4 regions of the Pseudomonas syringae pv. tomato str. DC3000 genome follow, and region 1 is predicted to be linked to each of the others. Evidence: predicted binding sites of a transcription regulator. Region 1 holds the regulator's gene; each other region holds the start of a gene.
The links. Region 1 encodes FliA, which starts transcription of late flagellar genes. Its sites were predicted from a motif close to CTAAAGTTTNNNNNNNNNNNGCCGNTAA; they were not measured.

Region 1 (4,991 bases):
GCCGCTCTGGATTACAAGCTGTCTGCCCTGGCGCCGCGTGTGCCGAATATGGAACTCGAAGACGAGCTGCGCAAGACTCAGTCGCGCATCGTCTCCGCTCAGGCCGAACTGAACAACCGTAGCGACAGCGATGCGTCGATCAACCTTCAGCTGTTTTCCGGCAAGCCGGTCAGTGCTGCCGACACGCATATCGAACCGACGCTCGAAGAGCCGCCACGCCCGTTTGCCTACGCTCCCGCACCGGCTGCAGAGCCTGCTGGCGGTCAGCGTGCCTTTGACTCGATGCGCTCTGAATTGAACGGCCTGCGCGAGCTGCTGGAAGTCCAGCTCGGCTCCCTTGCCTGGAACCAGCTACAAGGCAGCCGTCCGCAGCAGGCCAACCTGTGGCGCCGTCTGCAACGCGTCGGCCTGTCCGGCCCGCTGTCTCGCGATCTGCTGTCGATGATCCCGGACATCGACGAGCCTCGTCAGGCCTGGCGCATGTTGCTGGCCCATCTGGCCCGCATGATTGCTGTACCGGACATCGAGCCGCTGGAAGAGGGCGGAGTGATTGCCATGGTCGGTCCTGCCGGTATGGGCAAGACCACCACTCTGGCCAAACTGGCGGCACGTTATGTGTTGAAGTACGGCCCGCAGAATATCGCCCTGGTCAGTATGGACAGTTTCCGCATCGGCGCGCAGGAACAGCTCAAGACTCTTGGGCGCATCCTCAACGTGCCGGTCACCCATGTCGATCCGGGCCAGTCGCTGGTTCAGGCGCTGGAGCCTTTGCTGCGCAAGCGCGTGGTGCTGATCGATACCGCCGGGCTGCAGGCCAGTGATCCTGCGCTGCGCATGCAGCTTGAAAGCCTGGCAGGGCGCGGCATCAAATCACGTAACTACCTGGTGCTGGCGACGACCAGCCAGAAGCAGGTGCTGACCGCTGCGTATCACAGTTACAAACGGTGTGGCCTGGCCGGATGCATTCTGACCAAGCTTGATGAAACAGCCAGCCTGGGCGAAGTCCTGAGCCTGGCGATCAGTCACGAGTTACCGGTGGCCTACCTCACGGACGGTCCACGTATTCCTGATGACCTGCACACTCCACGACGTCATCAACTGGTGAGTCGTGCGGTGAGTGTGCAGATGCAGGATGAGCCTAGCGAGGAAGCGATGGCGGATATGTTTGCTGACCTCTATCACACCCCTGGCAAGAGAGTGGGTTAAGTGATGGATATTTTTGGAATGTCCCTGCGTCAACGGTCTGCCATGCGGTGTTCATTTGCGAACGTGCAGCCCTTGATGTGGTTTCGGTCTACGCAAGACAAGGTAAAGAAATAACATGGGCAGCATGCATCCCGTACAGGTTATCGCGGTGACCGGTGGCAAAGGTGGCGTCGGTAAGACTAACGTGTCAGTGAACCTATCACTGGCCCTCGCCGAGCTTGGCCGGCGCGTCATGCTGCTGGATGCCGATCTTGGCCTGGCCAATGTCGACGTTCTGCTTGGGCTGACGCCTAAACGCACGCTTGCCGATGTGATAGAGGGTCGCTGTGAGTTGCGCGACGTTCTGTTGCAGGGGCCGGGCGGGGTTCGTATCGTGCCTGCGGCCTCTGGCACCCAGAGCATGGTGCACCTGTCACCGGCCCAGCATGCCGGCCTTATTCAGGCGTTCAGCGAGATTGGCGACAACCTCGATGTGCTGGTGATCGATACCGCTGCCGGTATCGGCGAGTCGGTGGTCAGCTTCGTGCGCGCCGCTCAGGAAGTGCTGCTGGTGGTGTGCGACGAGCCCACGTCGATCACCGATGCGTACGCCCTGATCAAACTGCTCAATCGCGACTACGGCATGAACCGTTTCCGGGTGCTGGCCAACATGGCCCAGAGCCCGCAGGAAGGACGCAACCTGTTCGCCAAACTCACCAAAGTGACTGATCGTTTTCTTGATGTTGCCCTGCAATATGTAGGTGCCGTGCCGTACGACGAGTGCGTGCGCAAGGCGGTACAAAAGCAGCGTGCCGTCTACGAAGCATTCCCGCGTTCCAAATGTGCGCTGGCTTTCAAGGCCATTGCCCAGAAGGTTGATACCTGGCCGTTGCCAGCCAACCCGCGGGGTCATCTCGAGTTCTTCGTTGAGCGACTCGTTCACCAGACCAGTGCGGGGCCTGTGCAATGACTGCGAGCGGCTACCAGATGTACAGCAAAACCTCCCGTAATTCGCAGTACGAGTTGATCGAGCGTTATGCGCCGCTGGTCAAGCGTATCGCTTATCATCTGCTGGCGCGCTTGCCGGCCAGTGTGCAGGTCGAGGATCTGATTCAGGCTGGTATGATCGGCCTGCTCGAGGTTTCCACCAAGTATGATTCCACCAAGGGTGCGAGTTTCGAGACCTATGCCGGTATTCGCATTCGTGGTGCAATGCTCGATGAGGTTCGCAAGGGGGACTGGGCACCTCGCTCGGTTCACCGCAATACCCGTATGGTCAGTGACGCAATTCGCGCAATTGAAGCTAAAACCGGTCGTGACGCTAAAGATCACGAGGTTGCGGCCGAACTCCAGTTGAGTCTTGATGATTATTACGGGATTTTGAATGACACCTTGGGCAGCCGCCTCTTCAGTTTCGACGACCTGCTGCAGGACGGCGATCATGAAGGGCTGCACGAGGACGGCGCAAGCGGTTCGCTTGAGCCATCACGCGACCTGGAAGACGAGCGCTTCCAGGCAGCGTTGGCCGATGCAATTGCCAATTTGCCAGAGCGCGAGCGTCTGGTGTTGGCGCTGTACTACGACGAAGAGCTGAACCTCAAGGAAATCGGAGAGGTTCTTGGTGTCAGCGAATCTCGAGTCAGTCAGTTACACAGCCAGTGCGCAGCTCGTTTGCGAGGGCGTTTGGGGGAGTGGCGAGCGCGTTGACGGCAGTGCGCGACGTTTGTCGTGCGTTGTCTGCATGCCGGCTGTGCAAAGCGTTACGTGGTAGCAGGATAGACGAGGCAAGGGCCTGTCGGGCAATGTCTCGATGGGCTTTAGTCGCAGTCTTGACTGTCGTTGTGCCAAGCCCGTCGTCGTTTCGTATAGCTGGGGGTGTGCTGTGCCAGTATTGAGTGAACAGCGTGTTCAGGTGCTGAACGCGTTAAAGACTGCTTGGAGGTCGAATTGGACAAGAACATGAAAATCCTCATCGTTGATGACTTCTCAACGATGCGGCGGATCATCAAGAATCTGTTGCGTGATCTGGGGTTTACCAACACATCTGAAGCGGATGACGGTCTGACCGCATTGCCGATGCTGCAGAGCGGTGCCTTTGACTTTCTGGTGACGGACTGGAACATGCCTGGCATGACCGGTATCGACTTGTTGCGTCAGGTCCGTGCGGACGATCGTCTCAAAAGCCTTCCTGTACTGATGGTTACTGCCGAAGCCAAGCGTGAGCAGATCATTGAAGCTGCCCAGGCCGGGGTGAACGGTTATGTAGTCAAGCCATTCACGGCTCAAGCGCTGAAAGAGAAGATCGAAAAGATCTTTGAACGCGTCAATAGCTGATGCATGCCGTGAGGGCGCTATGGATAACAATGATTCGATGGCCGACTTTGAGTCGACCTTAAAAAGACACGCACAGGAACTCGTCACCAGCCTTGAAAAAGGCCGTTTCGGCGAAGCTGTGCAGCTGATCCATGAGCTCAATCAGACCCGTGACCGCGGCCTTTATCAGGAAGTGGGCAAGCTGACGCGTGAGTTGCACAGTGCAATCGTCAATTTCCACATTGATCCGCATATGCCTCAGGCCGAAGAGGTGTCGCAGATCACGGACGCGACGGAGCGTCTTTCCTACGTCGTCAGGCTGACCGAGAACGCGGCCAACCGTACGATGGATCTGGTCGAGGAAAGCACGCCGATCATGAATGGTCTGAGTTCCGACGCCAAGGCGTTGAGCGAAGACTGGGGACGCTTCATGCGTCGCGAAATCGGTGCCGAAGAGTTTCGTGAACTGGCCAAGCGCGTCGATGGTTTTCTGACGCGTACCGAGAAGGAAAGCCATACGGTTTCCGCGCACCTCAACGATATTCTGCTTGCTCAGGATTACCAGGACCTCACCGGTCAGGTGATCAAGCGCGTCACGCAACTGGTGACCGAAGTAGAGGGCAATTTGCTCAAGCTGGTGCTCATGGCCAGCCATGTCGATCGCTTCGCTGGCATCGAACATGACGAAGAATCCATCCTTGCTGAAAAAGATCCTAAAAAACATCTCGACAAGGGTGAAGGTCCGCAGATTCATGCCGATAAACGTGAAGACGTCGTATCCGGACAGGATGATGTAGACGATCTGCTATCGAGCCTCGGCTTCTAAGGTCTGTTGACGGTTAATTTTAGGGAGCACCCCATGAGCTTCGGCGCCGATGAAGAGATCCTTCAGGATTTTCTGGTAGAGGCCGGCGAAATTCTGGAGCAGTTGTCAGAACAATTGGTCGAGCTGGAAAGCCGACCGGATGATGCTGATCTGCTCAATGCAATTTTTCGCGGTTTTCACACTGTAAAAGGCGGCGCCGGCTTCCTCCAGCTCCATGAGCTGGTGGAGTGCTGCCACATCGCCGAGAACGTGTTCGACATCCTTCGCAAGGGTGAGCGGCGCGTTGATTCCGAACTGATGGATGTGGTCCTGGAAGCTCTGGACACGGTCAACAGCATGTTCGGCCAGGTACGTGAACGGACTGACGTGACTGCGGCGACGCCGGAACTGCTGGCGGCGCTGGCGCGTCTGGCCGAGCCTCAATCTGCCGACGAGGTTGCCGCTCCCGAGCCTGAACCGGTGGTCGAAGCTGTCGCGCCGGTAGCTGCATCAGCCGCCGCTGGCGATGACATCACCGACGATGAGTTCGAGCAACTGCTCGACTCGTTGCATGGCTCAAATCCGGTGTCTGTACCTGCAGCTCCGGTTGCAGCAGCCGTTGCAGCGCCTGCCAGCGACGAGATCACCGATCAGGAGTTCGAATCCCTGCTCGACCAGTTGCACGGCA
Region 2 (4,991 bases), 570 kb from region 1:
TCGTGGACATGACCACCTATCACGTTGCCATGAGCGAACATATGCCGGTGTTCCGCGACGTGAAGAATCGCATCTTCCCGCGCGGTCAGTGTGCCTGGACCTGCATCGGCGTTGCGGAGCTGGCACATCCCGGCCTGTTGCTGGAGATCAAATGCATCGCGGTCAGGCGCAGCGCCTGACACCGCGATCAAAGGCTGGAGCGCAGCGGTATCTCATGGCGTGACGATTCAGGCTGAACACTGTCGAGGCCAACCATCTCGTCATGCGCCACCGCCTGGGTCATGAACAGTTTTACGTCAGGCACCGCCGAAAGCACCTTGCGCGCCTCTTCCAGCGAAGCAACGTGCAGGGGCTCGCCGGTCGAGCCCTGTACCGGCACAGACTTGCCGTTCACCAGTGCGTGGAGCACGTAGGAACCGCCTTCCATGGAGATCAGATCGAGTTCATCAACCTTCTTGTCCTTTACGTGTTTTGTCAGGTCTTGAATGTTCAAAGTCACACCTCCGTTGGCGTTCTGGAAGTCAGCGCCTTGTAGAAGTTGAGCCTTGATATGGCCGAACGTTCCTTCGTATTACAAGCCTGCGTTCTGGCTCAACCAACGTTCGTACTATTTGCCCAACAGCAGCGCCGCATCGAAACCCATCCGCAAGTTGCCCCAGTGGCGTCCTTCAAAGAAAAACGGCACGTCGATTTCGGTCATGATCTCGCCGGTGTCACGCAAGTAGGTCTGTAGCAGGAAGCGTTGTTTGTTACTGGCGGCACGCAAACCTATGGGGTCGGAGAACATCCGTTTGTTGCGGCACACGGGCAGGTCGATGGCGCGGTCGCCGGTCGGTTTCAGTGACACCCAACTGTTGTTGACCGGGCAATAACCTTTGCTGTCGACGATAAACGTGACTTTGCCGCCCCGCGTGCCTTTGGTCAGCTTGTCGCATTCTTCCTGGCAGATCTGCGCGAAACGGTCGGTGTAGCTGGTCGTGTATTGTTTAGGGTCGGTGCCGGGAATCAGCTTGTAGCTCTGATCGAACAGGTTGACGCCTTGTTTGTGCAGTTCCGCCAGGCGTACCTGCAAAATATCCCGGCACTGGCTGGCGCGAGTGATCGCAGCGTCCAGTTCGCCATGCCCAAGCACGAAACGCCCCAGCAGGGCCTGAACCTGCTCGGCGACACCGGACAGGTCACGGGTTGCGGTCGCGGAGTGCTGCATGCGCTGATCGATCGCCTGGCTGTCGGAGTAGATGCGCGTTACCCGCTCGTTGATGCCGGTGTTGGTCGTCGCAAATTGCTGGATATGCGTGGCAATGTCGGCCAGCTTGTCATTGGTCGACTCGAAATCACCGATCATGCTCTCGAAATGGCCGGATGCACGCTCTACCACCCGTTGGGTTTCCCGAGCGCTGTGGCTGATCTGGATGGTCTGTTCGTGAGTGGAGCTGACTTCCTGAAGCATCGCATCGATGTTCCGGGAAATATCGTCAGTCGCTTTACTGACGTTCTGCGCCAGGGTGCGCACCTCGTCCGCCACTACGGCAAACCCGCGCCCGCTCTCCCCGGCTCGCGCCGCTTCGATGGCGGCATTGAGCGCCAGCAGGTTGGTTTGCGAAGAAATCTGCTGGATCAGCCCGACGATGGATTTGATGCTCGATGAACGCTCGTTCAACCCCGACACCAGCGTACCGAACTCATTGAGGTTGCTGGATATCTGACTGATGTTACCGGTCACTTCCAGCAGTTCGGCGTACGAGTCGCGTGCCATGCTCAGGTTCTGCGCAGTGGTGCTGGAGATACCCTGAGTCTGTTGCGAAACATCTTCGATGCTGCCCACGGCCATGTTGCTCTGGTCCATGACTTCCCTGGCAAAACGCGCCTGATCGGTGGCGCTGTCACTGGAATCACTGATGTTTTTCAGCGAGCGTGCCGATTCGACTGCGATCTGCACAGTCAGCCCCTGAATACTGCTGATGACCTCGCGCTGCTTGGCCAGAAAGCGATTGCAGGTGCTGGCCAGCACGCGAATTTCGTCGTGGGTCAGCAAGGGCAGGTCTCGGGACAGATCGCCCTCGCCACTGGCGACCTCTTCGAGAGCACGCGTCATGAACATGACAGGGCGCACGATCAGATGGCGGAAATACCAGACCATGAAGCTGACCATGGCCAGCGTAAACAGCGTGCTTAGCAGGATGGCGTTGCTGAGGACATCAAGCCGGCCCTGAATCTGACCCAGCGCGGCGGCGTCCAGTGATGAGCCGTGTAATTGCAGCATGATGTCGGCGCGAATGTTCAAGGCCACCCAGTACAGCAGAGCGCTGACCAGCACCAGCAGAAAAAGGCTTGAGAGCTTTTTGGTCAGTGTGTCGAAGAACTGCTTTTCGACTGACTCGTATAAGGCCTTTAACGTTTGCATGCAGCGCTCCTGGGGTGGAAGGTTGTTCCCTTGCGATGGTTAACGCCCGTCGAGGCCAAAGCTTTAGCGCATGTGTCTGGCCTGACGTCGACCTGTAACGCGTCTATGGTCAACTGTAACAAAACTCACGCCCACTGCAGGAGCAATCACCGTGCCTGACAAGAAACTCAAAATCGACCTTGCCTACCGCCCCCGCCTCGCCGACCTCAAGCCTTTAAACGTGCCGGCCGCATTGCTTGCGCAGCAACCACAGACACTGGCTGCACCACGTACCACCCCTGCGAGCGAACTGAAAAAGCGTCAGGGTTACGCCGAAAACTTCCTCGGAGATTTCGTGGTGCCCTGGCCTGCGGTCGACGCCGAGCTGGCAGCCGATGTCTATCCGCTGGACAACACCGGCAATCGCCTTGATTACACGCACTTTTCCATCACCATGTCGCGCAGTCGACGCCTGGCGCTGTACGTCGGCGTCAATATCGATGGTGCCAGCAGTGTTGAGGTCAAGCGGGGCAAGGATGCGTGGTCTTTCGACGGTAGATTGCCCGCCGAGGCGCAAATCGGTGAAAGCGTCTACGCCGACAACTTGCTGGATCGCGGCCATCTGGTCAGGCGCCAAGACCCCAACTGGGGCAAGGAAGCCGAAGTGGCCAACAGCGACACGTTTCATTTCACCAACTGTTCGCCGCAGATGGCGGCGTTCAATCAAAAAACCTGGCTGGAGCTTGAGGATTACATTCTCGACAACACCCGTCGCTGGAAATCCCGGGTAACGGTGTTCAGCGGGCCGGTGCTGCGCGACGACGACCGCAGTTACCGGAACATAAGGGTGCCCTTGGCATTCTGGAAGGTCGTGGCGTTTGTCGGCGACGACGGTAAGCCTTCGGCCAGCGCCTACATGATCGACCAGAGCCGCGAGCTGGGTCAGTTGGACATCATGTTCGGCCAGCTCAAAACCTGGCAACGCAGCGTCTTGCAGATCGAGCAGCTCACCGGCATACATTTCGGAGCGCTGGCTGGCTACGACGGTTTCTCCAACGAAGAACGCCTGACCGGCACGCGAATCGAAGCACGGATACGCGGGCCGCAGGATATTCGCGTCTAGGGCACTGCCTACGCCGACGAGCCCGAAGAGCGGGGCTTTTGTCGAAGCGCCAAATAACGTGCTTCTGCCCGGAGGGCGCGGGAGCGTACCGGGCAACGCTTCGCTTGTTCGCGAAGGCTATGTTTCGGGCGGTAGAGCATTTGTGAATGTACAGACCTATTCGCTTGCCCGCGATGGGTTGCGAAGCGGCACTGAAACATGCCACCTCGGCTGTGTCTGGTAAACCGAGACGGCCGTTTTTGCTGCCGGTTCCCGGCAGTTCGCGGACGAGCGAAGCGTCGCCCGTCCGCTTCAATAAACACTGATCTAAAAAGCGCTTTTACATGCGGTGAATACAAGCAAGGCATGACATTGTGCAACACTCACAAGCCAGAAACGTCTTCCACTCAACCTTACTCGAATTCCTGCCGGTTCTCCGGGGTAATGAGTTTGAACGGCACCCAAATCACCGGGGATGCCAGTGTTTCGCCACGCGCCATACTCAGTGCCGCATCAACCGCACCGTTGGCCTGGCCGACGGCGTCCTGAAACACGCTCACGGCCATCTTGCCTTCGGCCATCAGCTTCAATCCGTCCGGGGTGCCGTCGATGCCGCCCACCAGATAGTCCTTGGCATTCTTGCCAGCCTTCTCCAGGCCCATGATCGCGCCAATGGCCATTTCGTCGTTGTTGGCGGCGACGATCGAGAAGTCCACTCCCTGCTTGACCCAATCAACCAGGATGGTCGCGGCCTGGCTGCGCTCCCAATTGCCGATTTTCTTCTGCACCACCTTCATGTTCGGGTACTTGGCGACGACCTTCTCCACGTCCTCGGTGCGCATGACCGACGACTTGTTGCTCGGGTCGCCGACCAGAATCACTACATTGCCCTTGTAATTCGCACGGCGAGCGAGCTCTTCCATTTGCAGGGTGCCGGACTCCAGCTCATCGGAGCCAACAAATGCAGTCTGCGCGGGCCATTTGGCAGGGTCAGGATTGCGGTTGACGAACACCAGCGGGACCTTGGCCTCGCTGGCCAGGCGCATCATCTCCGGCGCACTCTTGCCATTGACCATCGCGACAACAATCGCGTCGACTTTCGAGCTGACCAGGTTGCGGAACTGACGCATCTGCAACTCGACATCGTCCTGGCCGTTTTCCATGAAAATGTCGGCGTCCATCACGGCGACTTGCTTCTCCACGCCGTGGCGCAGGATGGTCTGGAAGTTGTCGTTATATTTGGCCATGCCCACACCAATCAAGGGTGTGCTGGCGTGCGCAAGGCCTGTAAACAGCAGGCTGGCGCCCAGAGAAATCGATAACCATTGCTTCATGTTCTGCTCCCGAGCGTCAAACGCTGAAATGATGGAGCAGCTCGCGCTGATCCCTGGCCATTTTCGACAGGTCCTGACTGCTGCTGGCAGACTGTTCGGCACCGTCGGCCGCCTGCTGTGCAGAATCACTGATGTGCGTGACCATGCGGCTGGTTTCCTGCACAGTGGCACT
Region 3 (4,991 bases), 1.6 Mb from region 1:
GATGCCCGTCAATTCGGATGGCAACGCCCGCAATGAATACACCAAAGTCGGCGGCGCGCTGAAAGCCAGAGCGTTCGACACTGTCGTCAGAGCAGGCGATGTCTTCCCGACAACCCCCGTTGTCGCTTTCGGCGATAGCCGTCTGCTGCCGGAAAGCTTTCGCGGCGTGACCGCTATCAACGACAGTTTCAAGGGCCTGACCTTGCAAGGCGGTCGCCTAAACGGGATGAGTCAGCCTGCTTCAAGCGACATGAAAGAAGGCTTTTCCACGTTCTATGCCGGTCCGGTCGACTCACCCTGGCTCGCCTATTTCGGCGGTGACTACAAAGCCACTAACCGGCTGAATCTGTCTCTATACACCAGCCGACTGAAAGATGCGTGGGACCAGAAATACGGGGCTGTGTCCTACGTGCTGCCGATCAACGACGACCTGTCGCTGACCAGCAGCCTGAATTACTACAACGCAACCGACGAAGGCAAACGGCTGCTCGGCGAGTTCGACAACGACATATGGAGCGCCAGTGTCGACCTGAAATACGGCGCACACAGCCTGGCGCTTTCCCATCAGCGCAACCAGGGCGATGACGACTTCGACTACCTGAGATTGTCCGACTCGATTTATCTGACCAACTCCCTCCAGTACAGCGACTTCAACTCGCCGAAAGAACGCTCGTGGATGCTCACCTATAACCTGGACATGACCCCCTACGGCGTGCCCGGTCTTACGTTCATGACCCGCTACGGCAAAGGTACCGACGCTGACTATACCAACGCCAACAACACCTACATGCGCCGTGACGCACAAGGCAACCCGCTGACCGACCAGAAACGCTGGGAGCGCAACATCGAAGCCAGGTACACCTTTCAGACCGGAACCCTGAAGGACTTGTCAGTACGCGTCCGCCAGGCCACGACCCGAGCGACCGAGTTCGAGCAGAACCTGGATGAAGTGCGCGTTATCGTGGAGTACCCGTTGAGTGTGTTGTGACATCTTGCAGGCGACGCTGTCGGTTCATGTATAGGCAGGAAAGCGTCTTTGAGGGTACTTTTCTCGCCAGGGCTTTTCTGAAAAAGTCGCTCTGGCTGAAAGGATGCCCTCTGGTTGCCAGGCGAGCCGTCAAGCACGCCTACAACTTAATCCACCGCCGCCACGAATACGACCTGCCTGTGAACTGGGCCGCACCCTCGACAACTGCGCGGTGAAGTCAGTTACGAATACGAAGCCAACAGCCGCCTGCTGGAACATAACCCCGAAATGCGCCTGCGCCGAGACTATGTTTTGCTACAACTGAAAATGCCTCAACCTTTCGTTCAGGCCGTTGGCAAGTTCTGCGAGTAGCTGACTGGCGTGGGCGGTCTTGTCCGCGCGAGTTGCCGACTGGGCCGCCAGGTCTCGAATGCGCACCAGGTTGCTATCGACCTCACGGGCGACTTGCGTTTGCTCTTCGCAGGCGCTGGCGATTACCAGGTTGCGATCATCAATGATCATCACCGAGTTGGCGATAGAGGCCAACGCTGCGTTGGCCAATTCTGCCTGCGCTTTGGTGCGATGCGCCTGCTCGCGGCTTAGCGACAATGCCGCTACGGTGTTTTGGGTGCCTTGCTGTACGTGCTCGATCATGCTCTCGATTTCCCGCGTCGAATCACTGGTACGGTGAGCCAACGCGCGCACCTCATCTGCAACAACGGCAAAGCCTCGACCGGCATCACCCGCACGGGCAGCTTCAATCGCTGCGTTCAGGGCAAGCAGATTGGTCTGCTCGGAAACAGACCTTATAACCTCCAGAACTTTTGAAATTTCCAGTGTTCTGACGGCCAGCAGTTGTGCCTGATCGGTAGCCTGCTGCACATCCTCGGTCAGTTGTTTGATTGAGCCGACTGTAAGACCGAGTTCCCCCTGCCCTTCTTGCGCAGCACGAGCCGACGCCTTTGACTCTTCTGAAGTGGAAACAGCATTGCGCGTGACTTCCTGTACCGCTTGGCTCATCTCGGTCACCGCAGCAGCAGACATCTCTATTTCGCTATTCTGAACACGCAGGTCAGCGTTGTTATCGCGCATCAATATGTTCAGTTCTTCGGTCGCCGTGAACACTTGTCCGGCCGCCTGCCCGACATGGCTCAGCGTGTTTCTGAGGTTTTCACGCATCCGCACTATCGACTGCAGTAACAGGGCCGCCTCATCGCTGCCAAGGCTTTCAATGTGCGCGATGCGAAGGTCGCCCGCCGCAATCATTTCGGATGCCGCCAACGCCTGTCTAATCGGTCCCGACAGGCTGACAGTAAGCCGCCAGGCCAGGATCAGGGTGACCAGCAGCGCCGACCCCATCGTAAACAACGTGACCCGATTGGCAGTGGCATAGGTATGGCTGGCGCCGGTGCTGGCTTCTGATTGCGACGCATCGTTGAGCTGTTTCAGACCTTCCAGTTGCGCCATCAGGGACTTTGCGATACCTGCCATCTCATTCCAGGCCAGCAGACGGCCTGCGTCCTCCTGGCCTGCCGTGATCAGTGCGTGAACCTGTTCGGCATGTCGCGCGTAGTCTTTAAACGTAGTGTCCACGCCCTCAATCAACTCCCGCTCGCCCGGCGAATCGATGAAAGGCTGGTACGCCTCTATGGCTTTTGCGAACACTGATTCGCGCTGCATTAACTCGTCGCGCGCCTGAACCAGTTGATCGGCACTGCGAGCGGATAACATTTTCATTACGTCGTAGCGCGTGTTTGAAAACGCCAGAGCAATGGCGTCGCCCAAGGCAATTCCGGGCAATGAGTCGTTTTCGATCTCAAGGCCTTTGGCACGAATACTGGACAACTGTGCCAGGCTGAAAATACCCAAACCCAAGACCAGCAAAACCATGACAGCAAAGCATGCCAACGTTCGCGTGGCTATTTTAAAACGTCGTAAATACATAGAACTTCCTCTTGATGCAGCCTGCACAAGACACACACGGGGATAACAACCACACCGTGATGCCAGAAAAATTTACTCAACGGTTCAATCATCGACGATGCACTTAACCTCACACGCAACGTGCCGGTACTTTTTAACAAAGTGATCGATACTTTTTTGCTTACACTAGCGATTCAGCAATCCGTGCGACCACCCCCCTGCATCCTGGCAAATAGCGCAGCGCAATATTTTCGACAATCAACCCAGAACCCTGACAATTAAGCCACAGGCTTTTGATCAATAAAACAAAAATTCAACACACTAAAAAGTAAGACTTTTCATTCGCCACGGGCACTTTATTTATGAGTATCCATTCACCCCGTAAATAACATCACGCCCAAGCGCACGCTATCAAGCGTTGAAAAATCAAAAGAAAAACACGCACAAGCGCTAATAAAATCAATGATTTAATCCCCGCCCGAGTTCTTTAAATGATTACCGACATTCACCATGCCGACCACACTCGTAACTTGCATGTTGCATTTTTAACCACTTGAAATAGCCCTTTGCCATCTCTAGCATCGCCACCGAACTTAACCCCCGCTCAGAAAGAGACGCTCGATGAATATCAATTCAATCCGGTCCTATGACCTTTCGATGGCCGCGCCAGAAAAATCTGCTGTAACGAACAAAGCCACATTGCCCGTGAACGCTGGCAACAATGATGCCCCTACGACCAGACAGTCAAAACTTGACACCTATACCGCCAGCCATAAATACGATTCATCAGGACGCCCCGCAGAGGCGCCGGAAACTGCTCCGGTTTACACAAAAGCATTGCTTAACCGCAACGCCCAACTGCAGAAATCAGCCGCCCCCTCGGACACGGCTCCGGCCGGTCAACAGCAGGTTGCAACGGCAGTGACTAAAAACGCACTTCAGAGCAACGCGGTAACTGTCGAAGAGAAAGTTTCGGGGCCGACCCCAAATGCCAGCAATGCGGATACTGGCTCGCATGGCGGTGCCAATGTGGATCCGGGTGACATCGCTACACCTGCAGCCGCCACTAAAATGATTCAGGACCTGAAAGGGATTGGCGGCGGGACGTTACGTATCCAGATGACACACGATCAAATCCAGGACACCAAGGAGATGGATAAACTCACTGCATTGGTTAATGAAGGGGATAAACAAGGCGTAAAAGTCCAGTTTACATTTCGTGACAACGCGAACGGTGGTGGCGGAAGCGTACTGACGGGTGACAAGTTGAATCAGGCCTCGACCGACATCAGCAATGTGGTCAAAAAATTCGGCGGTCACTCCAGCTTCGTATTGGACACTTTCAATGAAGGTGGCACATCAGCCACCCAAGGCTGGGCTGACATGGAAAGTACGCTGATCAAATCGGCACGCAACGCCGGCTACAAGGGAAGCATCGTTGTGGAGGACAGCAACTGGGGAGGTGGTTTGACTGCAGGCCCCGAGAGCGGCCTGGTGAAATACGCCGATCAATTAAAAGCGGCCAACGGCAAAGGCAACCCCGGCTTGATTGGCAGCATTCATGAATATGCCAGTGGTGCAGACGCTTCTGCCCGCTTGGGCAACGAGATAAAAGCACTGCAAAATGCAGGCTATAAACCTCAGATTGGCGAAGTGGGTAATGCCAACTGGCTGGGAGGCGACAAGTTTGAAGAAAGAGACGGCGCCACTAAAGCCGTGCGGGATAATCTTGCCGCACTGAAAGCGGCGGGTGCGGATATATTGCCCTGGAAGGATCAGTTCCAGGATGGCAAACTTCGCCACCATGTCGGATTTTCAAAGTCAGATCAATACTGACCCTTCATAAGTACCTAATGAACTTCATGTTCCAGACCCGCCATTGAAACGTGATGCTGTGCTCCCGATTCTTATCAGGAGCCAGCACCTCATGAGGCGACCCGGTGCCAACATTGAAAATCCAACTATCCTGATAGCAAACCCTTGTTGAGCGTCGATGACCGCCGCCCCCTAAGGAAAAGCTAAAACATCAGCCATTGGAATTTTTGTTGCCCTACACGCTGCATGTATGCGAACCTGCCCGCAGACAGATAACGCTAAAAAC
Region 4 (4,991 bases), 1.5 Mb from region 1:
TTGCTGTTGGCGCCGCGATAGGCTTCTTCATGGCTCCAGTCCTGCGCGAACGACTCGCGCATGGCGCCTTCCTGCTCGCTCCAGAAATGCGTCTGGATGACCTGAATGGCGTCGGACAGCAGCGCCTGAGCGCCAGGGCGCCCCGCCACCACCGCAGAGCTGGCGGCCAGCGCGACGAACGCGTGCAGATAGGCCTGCTTGTCGGTCTTGCCGCCGTCTTCGGGTGCGGCGCTGAACCAGCCGTCGTGCTCGGCATCGCGCAGCGGACCGCTGAGTGCGGCGACCCCGTGATCGACCAGCGCGGCGCAGCCGGGTATGCCTTGCGCATGGGCCATGGCAAAACAGTGAGTCATGCGTGCAGTGTTCATGGTTTCGGCCGTGGCACCAACCATCAGACGTCCGTAGTCGTCAAGACTGCCAAAGCCGTTTTCCAGCCTGGATGCCTTGGCGAAGGCCAACAGGCGGTTGCCTTCCAGTGCCAGCCATTGATGATGGGCTGGCGAGCGCAGCCAACTGCTGAAAGTGTGATTATTATTGTCCATGACGCGATGCCGCCCCCTTCGATAAGGTTGTGCCGACTGTACCGGAGGTCGTTTTGACCGAGGGCATAATGCGCGTCCGGTCGTTCGTCGGCAAGCGGACACAACCTGTATCAATGTAGGGTTTTACACCTTGAAGCGTAAGACCACCTGGTTCAGGTCCGCTGCCAGACGCGACAGTTCATGGCTTGATGCGCTGATCTGGTTGGCACCCTGGGTCGATTGCATGGACAGATCACGAATATTGACGATGTTGCGGTCAACTTCACGCGACACTTGCGCCTGCTCTTCAGCCGCGCTGGCAATCACCAGATTGCGCTCGGAAATCTGATTGATCGATGAAGTAATTTCACTCAGCGATTCGCCTGCGCCCTTGGCCAGCGACAATGTCGAGCTGGCGCGCTCGCGGCTGGTGTTCATCGATTCCAGCGCCTGGGCAGAACCGCTGCGCATGGCATTGACCATCGAGTCGATTTCCAGCGTTGACTGCTGGGTGCGATGCGCCAGTGCCCGCACTTCATCGGCCACCACCGCAAAGCCCCGCCCCGACTCACCGGCGCGCGCCGCTTCGATCGCTGCGTTGAGTGCCAGCAGATTGGTCTGCTCGGCAATCGAACGAATCACATCCAGCACCTTGCCAATGTCCTGCGACTGATTGGCCAGGTTTTGCACCAGCGTTGAAGTGGCCTGCACGTTATCGGTCAGTATCTCGATCGACTGCACGGTCTCGATCACCCGCGTCTGGCCCGCCTGCGCCGAGTTGCTGGACTGGCTGGAAGCATCCGAGGTGGACACTGCGTTGCGTGCCACCTCTTCCACTGCCGAAGTCATTTCATTGATGGCAGTGGCTGCCTGATCGATCTCGGCGTTCTGCTGGTTGAGCCCGCGATAGCTGTCCTCGGTGACCGAGTTGAGTTCGGTGGCGGCCGAGGCCAGTTGCGTGGCCGAACTGCCGATATGACGCATGGCGTCACGCAAGTTGCCCTGCATCAATGCCAGGGCGCGCAACAGGCGAGTGACTTCATCTTCGCCGTCGACCTCGATGCTGTGCGTCAGATCACCTGCGGCAACCTGCTCGGCAGCGGTCACTGCGCGCTGCAACGGGCTGACGATACTACGCGTCAGCCACAGCGCCAGGCCAATGGTGCACAGCGCAGCGAGGGCCACGAAGATAATCACGATATCGCGCGATTTGTCGTACTGGGCCTCGGCCGACTTGCCTTCGGCATCGACCTTGGTGACATAGAAATCGGCCAGGTCATTGAGCTGCTTGCCGGAGCCGTCGACAATCTGCTTCATGTCGATCAGCAGCAGCTTGTTCAGCCCGGCACTGTCGCCCTGGCCTGCCAGCACGAAAGAGCGATCCAGCGCCGTGCGGTATTGGCCCATGGTCACCAGAAACTGATCATTCAGGGTCTTTTCTTCAGGGGTGTCGACGAAGGTCTTGAGGGTGTCCAGCTTCTTGTTCAGGTCGCCCAGACGCACGTCCAGTTGCCCGCGATAGGTCGGAATGCTCGCAGGGTCGGTGTCCAGTGCCATGCGCAGGGAGATGGTCCGGATGCGCAGCATGATTTCACGGATATCATTGACCACTCGCATGCTTGGCAGCCAATTGGTTTCGACGGCCACTTCGCTCTGGCGAATGGTCGACATCTGCGCCAACGCAAACCAGCCGAGCAATGCGACCAACAGGGAAATGAGGGTAAAACCCAGACCGGCACGACGAGCGATAGTGAGTTTGCGTAAGTTCATGGCCAGGGCTCTTTTTTATTTGGAGGGCAGTGTTTGACGGGAAGTTGTCAGACAACCGCCAGCGTATCGCCCATGTCCTACAACTCTTGAGAGCGGTCAGCAATCATTTAGGGTTTTTACTCGACAAACCACGCGCGCTTGCCGAATTGTCCTGTTCAGACGGTGCCTCCAGGGACGCACTCAGTGACGAGCCGCCAGTTGCCAGACCCGCGCCACATCACGTGCGCGGTCATGCAGCAAACGACGGGTATCGCGGCACGCCTGCTCAAGGCTCATCGGCCCGCTGGTGAGCGCAAAGGCTGCGCTGATGCCGTGCTGGTAAAGCTGCTCGTAACCCTCGCCCAGCGTACCGGCCAGCACAAGCACCGGCACGCGCTGGCGCTGCGCAACCCGCGCCACACCCAGAGGCGTCTTGCCACGCAGGGTTTGCGCGTCGAAACGACCTTCGCCGGTAATCACCAGATCGGCACCGATCAACGCCTGCTCCAGCCCGGTCAGGTCGGCAACCACTTCGACGCCGGGACGAAACGAGGCATTCAGATACGCTTTAGCGGCAAACCCCATTCCACCTGCCGCACCGCTGCCGGGGCTGTTGCGCTGGTCCAGGCCGAGGATATGCGCCGAATGATCGGCGAAACAGCCAAGCGCTGCGTCCAGCGCGATAACCTGCTCGGGCGATGCCCCTTTCTGCGGGCCGAAGATGTGCGAAGCGCCGTTCGGCCCGCACAGCGGATTGTCGACATCGGCGGCAATTTCGACGCGCATCCCGGACAGACGTGGATCGAAACCGCTCAGGTCGATGCGGGCGAGATTCGCAAGCGCCAGGCCGCCGGGCGGCAACGGCTGGTGGTCGGCATCGAGAAAGCGTGCGCCCAATGCCGCGAGCATGCCGCTGCCGCCGTCATTGGTTGCGCTGCCACCGATTGCCAGAATGATGCGCCGGGCTCCGGCGTCCAGCGCCACAAGAATCAACTGCCCGGTGCCTGCGGTGCTGGTGACACAGGCATCGCGCTGCTCAAGGGTGAGTAATTGCAAGCCGCTGGCCATGGCCATTTCAATGATTGCGGTCCGGCTTTCTGCCAGCCATCCCCACTGTGCTTCGACCGGCTGCCCCAGCGGGCCATTGACCCTGGCACTCATCAGTTCGCCGTTGCAAGCCGCCAGCAATGCCTCGATGGTGCCCTCCCCGCCGTCAGCCATTGGGCATTTGATCAATTCTGCGTGCGGCCAGACTTCGGCAAGGCCGCTGGCGATGGCGTCGGCCACCGCTTGGGCGCTGAGGCTGTCTTTGAACGAGTCGGGGGCGATGACTATTTTCATTGTTGTTCTCCATATCCGATACCGAATGTTCTCATCCCGGCCCGGTTTCGCCGCCTGCCCTGCGCACAATGATCAGCATCGGCAATCGGGCATTTGACCAAAAAACCTTTTTATTCATGACGAGCCATCATCTGCGCGCCCAGATACAGGCGCAGCAGGTCATCGGTCTTGTAGGGATCGCAGCCCGTCAGTTCGGCTATTTTCTCCAGTCGGTAGCGCAGGCTGTTGCGATGAATGCCCAGGGCCTCGGCGCAGGCCTGGCTTTCGCCGCTGTACTCGAACCATTTGCACAGGGTGTCGAGCAGTTGCACATGATTGTGCAAACGGCCAATCGGCTCGGCCACTTCTTCGGCCAGCCAGTCATGGCGGTAGCGCCAGAACAGCACCGGCAGACGGTGCGCCTCCAGACGCAGAATGCGTTGCCCCGGTCTGGCCTGAGTGGCGTAGTCCAGCAGATCGCGCGCCGCCGCGCAGGCATTGCGCAATGTGGGCAAATCCGGAGATTGACCCACTGTGGCCATGCGCAGGACTGGCCAGCCGTGCTCATCCAATTGCTTGAGCAGCACGCCGTCGTCACGTTCCTTGCCCACCGCGCGGCACCAATACAGCAACGTGGGCTCACGCAGCACGCACCAACTGTCGGCGTAACGCGAGCCAAGCCAGGTTGCAATCTGACTGGCGAACGCCCCTGGTGCGTCCAGCTGGATGAGCACCGCCTGACGCGGCAAATGCGGTTGCAGGCCCAATTGCCGCGCTTCGTCCACCAGACTTTCTGGGCAATCAGCCAACAGCAGCCGAGCCAGCAGGTCTTCACTGCGTTGCGCGCGCCATTGCAGGTCGGCTTGCTGGCGACGTTGCTCCATGAGCATTTCAGCCGTCATCTTCACCAATTCGCCATAGACCCGGACCTCGTCCGGCTCGCCGGTGATGCCAAGCACGCCCACCAATTGATGGTCGAGCATCAAGGGCAGATTGACGCCCGGTTTTACACCGCCCAGGCGCATCGCCGCCAGCGAATCGATCTCGACCACCTGACCATTGGCCAACACCCGTTGTGCCCCCTCGTGGCGGATGCACAAACGCTCTGGATCGCCGCTGCCGATAATGATGCCCAAGTAGTCCATGACATTGACGTTGTACGGCAGAATGGCCATCGCCCGGTCGACGATGTCCTGAGCCAGCGCTCGATCAAGGGCGAACATGAAAGGCTCCCGACGCGGGGCAAGGCTTGTAATGGTTGGGCATGTGGATACATTTTGTTGAAGTTATAGAGCGTCCGAGTGTGCCTGAAAGTGGTAAAGCGCGCGATGTGTGTGGCAGAGTGCCTGCTTTGAACGTTTGAACCGCCATCTGCAAGAGGCCCCCTGAACTTGATCAGAT

Region 2: the regulator FliA is predicted to act here: its motif matches at 2,444-2,471, upstream of PSPTO_RS12845 (methyl-accepting chemotaxis protein).
Region 3: the regulator FliA is predicted to act here: its motif matches at 3,139-3,166, upstream of PSPTO_RS17025 (methyl-accepting chemotaxis protein).
Region 4: the regulator FliA is predicted to act here: its motif matches at 2,355-2,382, upstream of PSPTO_RS16965 (methyl-accepting chemotaxis protein).

The regions. Positions count from the first base shown of each region.
Region 1 is NC_004578.1:2,162,749-2,167,739, forward strand. Features, by position in the region: gene flhF (flagellar biosynthesis protein FlhF) at 1-1,206, shown strand, start outside; gene fleN (flagellar synthesis regulator FleN) at 1,322-2,155, shown strand; gene fliA (RNA polymerase sigma factor FliA) at 2,152-2,892, shown strand; gene PSPTO_RS10285 (chemotaxis response regulator CheY) at 3,145-3,519, shown strand; gene PSPTO_RS10290 (protein phosphatase CheZ) at 3,539-4,324, shown strand; gene PSPTO_RS10295 (chemotaxis protein CheA) at 4,358-4,991, shown strand, end outside.
Region 2 is NC_004578.1:2,730,890-2,735,880, reverse strand. Features, by position in the region: gene PSPTO_RS12855 (RidA family protein) at 1-179, shown strand, start outside; gene PSPTO_RS12850 (DUF6482 family protein) at 188-499, opposite strand; gene PSPTO_RS12845 (methyl-accepting chemotaxis protein) at 608-2,404, opposite strand; gene PSPTO_RS12840 (DNA/RNA non-specific endonuclease) at 2,556-3,506, shown strand; gene PSPTO_RS12835 (substrate-binding domain-containing protein) at 3,899-4,819, opposite strand; gene PSPTO_RS12830 (methyl-accepting chemotaxis protein) at 4,836-4,991, opposite strand, start outside.
Region 3 is NC_004578.1:3,717,642-3,722,632, forward strand. Features, by position in the region: gene PSPTO_RS17020 (OprD family porin) at 1-988, shown strand, start outside; gene PSPTO_RS17025 (methyl-accepting chemotaxis protein) at 1,283-2,911, opposite strand; gene PSPTO_RS17030 (cellulase family glycosylhydrolase) at 3,512-4,726, shown strand.
Region 4 is NC_004578.1:3,704,138-3,709,128, forward strand. Features, by position in the region: gene PSPTO_RS16960 (AGE family epimerase/isomerase) at 1-542, opposite strand, end outside; gene PSPTO_RS16965 (methyl-accepting chemotaxis protein) at 666-2,291, opposite strand; gene PSPTO_RS16970 (glycerate kinase) at 2,472-3,611, opposite strand; gene PSPTO_RS16975 (sugar diacid recognition domain-containing protein) at 3,722-4,813, opposite strand.